2 regions of the Bradyrhizobium sp. AUGA SZCCT0177 genome follow, and region 1 is predicted to be linked to the other one. Evidence: predicted binding sites of a transcription regulator. Region 1 holds the regulator's gene; the other holds the start of a gene.

Region 1 (4,418 bases):
GCGCTGCGGCCGGAAGCGCTGGCGGATGATTGTGAGCGCGCGGCGCTGGTGGTCACCGCAAGGCAGGCGCCTGCGGCGTGCGGCGCCTCGGTGATCTCTGCGGAGCGTCTGCGGCGGCAGGGCGCCATGGTGCTGCGGCGAAGCGGCAGCGGATTTACCATCGATGCCGTCAAGCTCCGGGGCGTCGATCGTCCATGGTCGCCGGCGATCGCGGGCGAGGGGGACGCGGAGACAACCATCCTCGCGCCGCGCCGTACGGCGCCGCGTGCGGTCGATGCGACCCCGTCGGAAGCGGATCTCCAGGCCGAGGAATAAGGATTCACGTTCCCCGGCGGGGCGCGACCGGCGGCGCGGAATTCAACCGGTGGAAAGCGGTGTCGCCGTGTCCGCCTTCGTTGTTGTGCGCTCGGGAATCGGATGCACCACCGGCAATTGCAGCACGGTGACGCGCTGACCCTCGCAAAGCTGCGTCACCAGCACATGGCTGCCGTCGGGAAATTCGATCGCGTCGTGGTGACGTTCCTTGATATGCGGATCGATGGTGTTGAACTTGCCGACGCGAAAACCGATCGTCCGCGTCCAGATCCAGCGATTGTCGTATTTGACGTCTTGCGCGAAGGCCAGTTCGGTCCCGGGCAGCATGCAGACCGCGACTGCGGGGTCGCGTTCGCTGGCAAAGCCGCGGGTCGAGGTGCCGCGGAAGGTGGTCGATATCAATGTCTCGCCGACCTCAGCAGGACGCGTTGCCATCGCGTGCAAACTATAGTCACACATCGGATCGCTCCCTCGTAAGAGATAGAGACCCGTGCCTCCCTCGAGGCGCTGGCCTCTATCAGAGTGGACTTGAGCAAAGTCTATTCCTGTTCTGGGCAATAGTGCGACGGAAAGGCCGGCGTGCCCGATCACAAACGCGCTACGACGGCTGCGGATCTTCGGGCATCGGCGGCAGCGGCAGTTCGAAGGCGCCGAGATGGAATTGCTCCCTTCCGTCGTCGGCAATCCCGGGCAGCGCGACCAGCGTGAACGCAGCCTCCGGATATTGCTGCCAGATCGCGAGATCTTCCGCCGTCACCATCAGCCAGCCGAACCGGAGCATGTAGCGGCCCGGCTCGGTCACGAGTCCCGCCCTCTGCCAGGTGATCTTGGTGATCATACTGCTGACCACGTCTCGTCCCCCCGGTTTTTGCGTCTTCGAGTTGAAAACGCGTCAAACCAACCATCCTCGCCCGCACAGTTTTTGCCGCATTCTGGGCAATTGTGCGACGCGCGGCCCCACCGTTCTCCGTCAGGGCCGGGTCTTGATCTTGCAGCCAACAACGTGGATGCCCGGCACAAGGCCGGGCATGACGCGCTTACGGATGTCGTTACCGAACAGAAGCGCCCGCGAAAGCGGGCCGCCCTCAGTACTTCCGGTACAGCCCGATCAGCTTGCCCTGAATCCGGACCCGGTTCGGCGGCAGGATGCGGACTTCATAGGAGGTGTTGGCAGGCTCCAGCGCGATCGAGGCGCCGCGGCGGCGGAAGCGTTTCAGGGTGGCTTCCTCCTCGTCGATCAGCGCCACCACGATATCGCCGGTGTCGGCGGTCTCGTTGCGCTGGATCAGCGCCATGTCGCCGTCGAGAATGCCGGCGTCCACCATGGAATCGCCGCGGACTTCGAGCGCGTAATGTTCGCCGGAGCCGAGCATGTCAGGCGGTACGCTGATGGTGTGGCTGCGGGTCTGCAGCGCCTCGATCGGGGTGCCGGCGGCGATCCGGCCCATGACGGGAACGGCGACCGGACGGTTGCCATCGTCCTCGGCGGACGCACTGGCGGCGCGGACCTTGCCGAGCGTGCCTTCGATGACGCTGGGAGTGAAGCCGCGGCGGCCGTTGCCGTTACCGGCGCCCGCAAGCTCGGGCAGCTTGATGACTTCGATGGCGCGGGCACGGTTGGGCAGGCGGCGGATGAAGCCGCGCTCTTCCAGGGCGGTGATGAGGCGGTGGATGCCGGACTTGGAGCGGAGGTCGAGCGCATCCTTCATTTCGTCGAAGGAGGGCGGCACGCCGGCTTCCTTGAGCCGTTCGTTGATGAAACGCAGAAGTTCATACTGTTTGCGCGTAAGCATCTCGAGCAATCCCCCGGTTGGCGCGTCGTAATTCGTGGTCGTTCAGTTCAGTTGCGAGTGCGGTCTCAAATTCGGAAGTCCAAAACTCCCATTTGTAGACACTAGCTCTCGAAACAAATCATGAACGAACACTATATGTTCGATACATGTTCCGCAACCACTTAATTTCAGGTGAACGCGCGCCGACTTCGCCCGAACAGGCCGCCGCGATGCGTCATTCCGGCAGGCGCAGGAACTCGCATGGCGTGCCTTTCGGCAGCGCCGGCGCAAACGGCGGACGTATCAAAAGCGCCCGTGCCGCAGCGAGATTTCCAAGCAGCGACGAGTCCTGGTGGCTCACCGGCACCGCGATCAACGCACCGTCCTCGCGCTCTTCAAGTCGTGCGCGAAGATAGTCTTCGCGCTGGTCGTTGGCGGGGAGATCGCGGCCGAGCAGGGCGGTCTCACGCGCGTGATGGATGGTTTTTCGGCCCGACAGCGCGCGAATCAGCGGCACCAGAAACAGGAAACCACAGACATAGGACGAGACCGGATTGCCGGGCAGGCCGATCACCCGCATCGCCCCGAGGCGCCCGTGCATCATCGGCTTGCCCGGCCGCATCGCGATGCGCCAGAACGCCATGGCCACGCCCTCGGCCTCCAGCGAGCGCTTGACGAGGTCGTGGTCGCCGACCGAGGCGCCGCCCATCGTGATCAGGATGTCGGCGCCCGATGCGCGGGCGCGGCGGATGCCGTCGGTGGTCGCCTCGACCGTGTCGGCGGCGATGCCGAAATCGATGGTCTCGGCGCCCTCGGCCCGCGCCAGCGCGCGCAGCGCATAGCCGTTGGAGTAGACGATCTGGCCGGGGCCCGGGATCGAGCCCGGCATCACCAGCTCGTCGCCGGTGGCGAGCACCGCCACCTTGGGGCGGCTGATCACGGCGAGTTCCGGATAGTTCATGCCGGCGGCGAGCGACAGGTCGCGTTCGGTGAGGCGGCTTCCCCTGGTGAGCAGCACATCGCCCTCGCGGAAATCGGCGCCGGCGGCGCGGATATGCCGTCCCGGTTTGGCGGTTTCCGTGATCGTGACGTGGTCGCCGCTGGCAGCCGTGTCTTCCTGGATGATGACGGCGTCGGCGCCATCAGGGATCACCCCGCCGGTGAAAATCCGGACCGCTTCGCCCGGGCCCACCATGCGCTCGAACGGGCGGCCCGCCGCGACTTCGCCGATCACCTTCAGCCGCGCGGAGAGGTCGGCGGCGTCGGCCGATCGCACCGCATAGCCGTCCATCGCCGACATCGCCTGCGGCGGCTGGGTGCGCTTTGCCGCAAGGTCGCGCGCGAGCACCCGATGCCAGGCCGTGTCGAGTGCGGCCATTTCTTCCGCCAAGGGATCGGCGCCCGCAAGGATCGCGGCCAGTGCATCAACGACCGGCATCAGGGCCACGGCAACACCCTCTCAAATTCCCAGCGCGGCGAGCGCCTTTGCGACGTCATCCGGCCCTGTCACATGTACCGCGGCCAGGCCGCGCGCCCGCGCGCCGTCGATGTTCGCGGCGGAATCGTCGAAGAACACGATGCGGGAGGCGGGAACACCGATCGCCTTGACGACGTGATCATAGGCCGCCGCATCGGGCTTTCGAAGCCCGATCGTCGATGACAGGTAGATTTCGCGGAAATGGCCGAGCACGCCGGCATAGGCCTGGCTGAAATGCACGACATGCGCGTTATTGGTGTTGGAGAAGGCATAAAGCGGCAGGCGTTGTCCGGCGCGCGCCAGCGATGCGGCGATATCGGGCATTTCGCCGGCGAAGATCGCGTTCCAGCCTTCCAGGAACTGGGCGTCCGATATCCCGATGCCGAGTGAGCCACGCAGGCCTGCGAAGAATTCGGCGTCGCTGATCTCGCCCCGCTCGTGGCGATGCCAGGCATCATTGGGCAAGAACCGCTCGACCAGCTGTGCCGGCTCGCAGCCGGCATGGCCGGCCCAATTGGCCACCACCTTGCCGAAGTCGATATCGAGTACGACGCGTCCAAGATCGAACAGGAGCGCGTCGGCGGAGTTGGGGAGAAGCGGGGCGTTCATGCCAGACGTTTACAAAACTGGACCGCTCTGGGCAACGACTGGCTGCAACCAGCAAAATGCTTGTTTTCGCGAGCAACTTCCGCCCAATCCAGCACTTAGGCTGGCGCGGGAGCTGTGCTAAGCGTTTGGCCGGAAAGTCCGGGGAGTGATCGCATGAAAATGATTGGTATCGTGGCTGTGATGGTCTTGCTGGCCGGGCCGGCGTTGGCCCAGCAGGCACCCGTTCAACAATACGGGGAGCCGGA
Region 2 (4,418 bases), on a different contig from region 1:
TATCTGTCTGACGGTGGGGTGGTCCTCCAGATTATTCCCCGCTGTCGGCGACCCCGTCCGTATGGCCCCATGCGGCGGGGTCGTTTTGCTCTGGCGACGCGACCGGCGCGCGGCTTAATCGAACGTGACGCCGATGCGCTTATCCTTGCGCCAGACGATATGGCACGGCCGCTTCAATTGTTCTGATGGCACGAACAATGTGAAGCGGTCCGGGATGAACAGCGGGGTCACGACCTCGAGCGCTGCGCCGGAGGCCGAGAGATTCCGAACGGTGCAATCAATCCCGCCGCCGCCGAACTCGATGGTTCCGGCCTTCAACGTGCGACGCCGCGGTGCGATCCGGGTCTCGTCCATAGAATCTCATTATAGCACTGATTCACCTGCAAATGGATGGTGGGTCCGGGTTCGCGCGGGGGTAAGGCGCGAACACAAGGCGAAAAACTGGCGACCATCCGGTTGGGAACTTTGTTCTTGTCCGGAGAACTACGGGGGAAGGCCGCCTTGCGACGACGGCCTGGCGCCGCATTAAGGTTCGCTCGCCGGAGCCTTTGCGGATCCCGCCTTGAACGCATTTTTCAGGTCGCCCAAGAGGCCGCCAATGAAAGGCGGCCTCTTCAAAGCGTCGGTTACGGCAGGGTTGTCGCGATGTTCCTGATGGTACCGGTATGGAAGCGAATGACGGCTACGACATGGTGGTAAAGATCGCTCAAACGGCCGCCGCCGTTCACGGCGTCCAGTTCGTCGATGGTCAGTTCGCCGACGTTCAGTTCATCGATAGGCTTCTGGCCAATCTCAATCATGCGTCTCTCCTTTGATGGGGATTACGACAATCACGTTGCAAGGGTGCGCTCGGATGTTCCCGTTGGCTGTGACGGCTGGCACACTCCAAATCGCGTCGAGCGAAGGCACCGATCAATTCGCCGATCATCGCCGCACAAGTTGCGTTGAGCGGATACGCGGTCAGCACAGCTTCTCGCAACTGGCCGAAATAGGACGTCAGGCATTCTTGGATGGCGCTGGCGGCGTCCTCAAACAAAAGAGGCCGCCAAGCAAGGCGGCCTCTCAATTCCGGTTTGCCGGACCGGCACTATCGCATGTGCAGGGTCATCTTCTGCGGCGATACCAGCGGCTGGTGCACGGCGTCCAGCAAGCGGGCGCCCAAAGCCTTCAGGTACGCGTCGACGATCCGGTCGAGGATGGCGCCGCCGCTGACCTGTTCGAGTTGTTCAAACGACATTTCGCAGATTTCGTTGTTGAGTTCGGTCATGTCCGTCTCCTGTTTGCGTGGGCAGGACCATTCCCGCCACCCTGGATGTCAGGGATAGGCTGACCCTCGACGCACCGCTGTGATGACCGTCACACGACGGCTCAGACGCAAAATCGCGAAAACAACCCCATGCAAAGTAGAATAGGCCCCGCCGATGATGCCGAGTCGGGTATTGGCCGAAATGGGACACCCGTGAAGGCAAAGTAGCCACTCAAAAGCACAACGCCGCCAAGCTGAATAATGCTTGGCGGCGCTGCACCCGAGCTGGAAATTGCAATGCCCCAGCCTGGAGTATACGTCCGGGACAGGACAAGGTTGCTGAAAAGGGACACAGAATTTCGGGAACAAGTGGCAATGGGCGGAGTTGTGAAGGCGCTGCCAGTCCCAATTGCCCCGGCAGCACAAGCGGCCCCAGTGCCTCTTCCCCGAGGCTGGGGCCGTTTCTTTGGGCGCGCTTAAGACAGCTTCGAGGGCACGGCAAGCGCCAGTGCTTCGATAGCCAGTTTCACGAATGATGGTGGCAGCGCGCCCTTTGCTGGTGAGAGAGACAACGATCAGGATAGCAATACGCTGGCTGCGGGTTGGATGCGCAACAAAGTCGTTCGCGAAATCAATGTGCGGTTATTGGTCGAAGGGAAGATGGACCGATAGAGATCGGCAAACTTGATCAAAGTTGCTCGAGGCCAAAAGCAAAAGGAAGTCTTGGAGGACGATGACGAAGAAGGGGCCGCCAACGGAGGCGGCCTCGGAGCCTTGTTCACGGTCGGAGAACTACGGGCAGTGCCGACTCGGGCGGCCTCGTTTACGCGACGGGCGGGTAGCTGGGTTTCGGAAGGCTGATTGCACTGGAATTGATGACGCCCTTCGAAATGACTTTACCCCCTGAGACCGATTCAAGCGCATCGTCGGTCAGTCGCTCCGCATCGGTCAGTTCGCGAATTTCATTCTGGTTGTTCATGGTCCCGCTCCGCGTTACGGCGCCCTTGTGCGCCGTTGATCTGGAGCGAGTATGCCGGGCGGCTATCGGGGCGACTGTGACAGTCGTCACGAAAGCGTCCCTGCAAAGGAAAGAGGGCCGCCAACTGAGGGCGGCCTTACTTTTCTAGGCTGGTTCTGGTGGTTGAAGTCCAGGAGAGGAAAGCCACTCGTTGATGTGAGAGGCCGTCTCTAGCTGCCTGATCTTCCTGAGCAGCACTTCCTTCTGAGGACCAGGTTTGAGCTTGGTTGCCTGTGCTTCCAACCGGGCCTTCTCAGCTGCAATTCGATCTTCAAATGTGTGAGGAACGGATCGGCGACGCTGCATGATACAACCTCGTTGCTGACGGGTCCTAACCGTAGGGTTTGCATGTCCGATCCTATAAAATTCCGATCCCGGACGTCGGTTCCGAAGTGAACACTCCAAAAAAGGCCACTGCGCATTTCAACTTCGGCCACCACTAGGGGTCGAAACAGGCCAGTACCGGCCGGTCCGACCTACCCATTTAGGGGGATGAACAGAGCGCGGCAACATCGCGGCGCTGGTGAGGGCCAAAAGGGGCCACCTCAAAAATCACAAGGGATCATTAACTTAGAATGGGGTTGAGAGGGGCCAGCACCGATCTCTCTAAAAGAACATATTGCGAACATAGAACAAAGGTGGTACAAGCATTCACCGTCAGTCGAATCCCCTGAGATCCTCGTCGTCCGTTTGTCCCGCTAGCGAATCCCCGCCATAAGGAGCACCCATGTCCGCCACTGCCCTGCGTATCGTCGAAGGATCCTCCATGGATAAGACCAAGGCCCTGTCCGCCGCGCTCTCCCAGATCGAGCGCCAGTTCGGCAAGGGTTCTGTGATGAAGCTGGGCAAGAACGATCGCTCGATGGATATCGAGACGATTTCGTCGGGCTCGCTCGGGCTGGACATCGCGCTCGGCGTCGGCGGCCTGCCGAGAGGCCGCGTCGTCGAAATCTACGGGCCGGAATCCTCAGGCAAAACCACGCTGGCGCTGCATACGGTGGCCGAAGCCCAGAAGAAGGGCGGCATCTGCGCCTTCATCGACGCCGAACATGCGCTCGACCCGGTCTATGCCCGCAAGCTCGGCGTCAACATCGACGAGCTCCTGATCTCGCAGCCCGACACCGGCGAGCAGGCGCTGGAAATCTGCGACACGCTGGTGCGCTCGGGTGCGGTCGACGTGCTGGTGGTGGATTCCGTCGCCGCCTTGGTGCCGAAGGCCGAACTCGAAGGCGAGATGGGCGATGCGCTGCCCGGCCTGCAGGCGCGGCTGATGAGCCAGGCGCTGCGCAAGCTCACCGCCTCGATCAACAAATCCAACACCATGGTGATCTTCATCAACCAGATCCGCATGAAGATCGGGGTGATGTACGGCTCGCCGGAAACCACCACCGGCGGCAATGCGCTGAAGTTTTACGCCTCGGTTCGCCTCGACATCCGACGCATCGGCGCGATCAAGGAGCGCGATGAAGTCGTCGGCAACCAGACCCGCGTCAAGGTCGTAAAGAACAAGCTGGCGCCGCCGTTCAAGCAGGTCGAATTCGACATCATGTATGGCGAGGGCGTCTCCAAAATGGGCGAAATCCTCGACCTCGGCGTCAAGGCCGGCATCGTCGAGAAATCCGGCGCCTGGTTCTCCTATGACAGCCAGCGGCTCGGGCAGGGGCGTGAGAACTCGAAGGCGTTCCTCAAGGCCAATCCCGACATGACCGCAAAGATCGAGGCTGCGATCCGCCAGAACTCCGGCCTGATCGCCGAACAGATTCTGGCTGGTCCCCCCGAGCGCGACGCCGACGGCGAAGAGCCGGCCGACGAGTAGGATTTTCCGGACCTCGGATCGCATGATCCGGGTTTCGACATAGCGGGTGCTGAGGACGTTGAGTTGCCGACGTCTTCAGTGCCCGTTTTGTTGTGTGTAGGCGGGTGACGAACATGACGCGGTTGGTTTTGACATCGAGCGATTCGGCAGGCGGGTGCCTGCTGCGCGCCGGGGTCGGCGATATCGTAATTCCATTTGGCTTCCGGCTCGTCTGGGGCGAATTGCCATCCGACGCGAAGCTGGAAGCCATGTTGGGGCCGGGCTTACTGGATCGTTTTCTACCGCACCGGCTTGGCAAGTTTCATTCGGAAGAGGTGGGGCCGCTTGATCTCTGCGAA

Evidence for each region. The regulator LexA, encoded in region 1, represses DNA repair genes until DNA is damaged. The targets are predictions, from matches to a motif close to TGTTCNNNNTGTGTTCNG.
Region 2: recA (recombinase RecA) is a predicted target of LexA. The motif match lies at 2,875-2,892, and genes of this name have one in related genera.

Annotation. Positions count from the first base shown of each region.
Region 1 covers NZ_JAFCMA010000001.1:369,815-374,232, reverse strand. Annotated here, with positions in the region: gene JQ597_RS01940 (ComEC/Rec2 family competence protein) at 1-315, shown strand, start outside; gene JQ597_RS01935 (hypothetical protein) at 358-774, opposite strand; gene JQ597_RS01930 (hypothetical protein) at 914-1,153, opposite strand; gene lexA (transcriptional repressor LexA) at 1,401-2,108, opposite strand; gene JQ597_RS01920 (molybdopterin molybdotransferase MoeA) at 2,323-3,534, opposite strand; gene JQ597_RS01915 (HAD family hydrolase) at 3,547-4,173, opposite strand; gene JQ597_RS01910 (hypothetical protein) at 4,327-4,418, shown strand, end outside.
Region 2 covers NZ_JAFCMA010000008.1:152,744-157,161, forward strand. Annotated here, with positions in the region: gene JQ597_RS11945 (PilZ domain-containing protein) at 115-354, opposite strand; gene JQ597_RS11950 (hypothetical protein) at 627-800, opposite strand; gene JQ597_RS11955 (hypothetical protein) at 1,088-1,267, opposite strand; gene JQ597_RS11960 (hypothetical protein) at 2,070-2,225, opposite strand; gene recA (recombinase RecA) at 2,992-4,080, shown strand; gene JQ597_RS11970 (hypothetical protein) at 4,194-4,418, shown strand, end outside.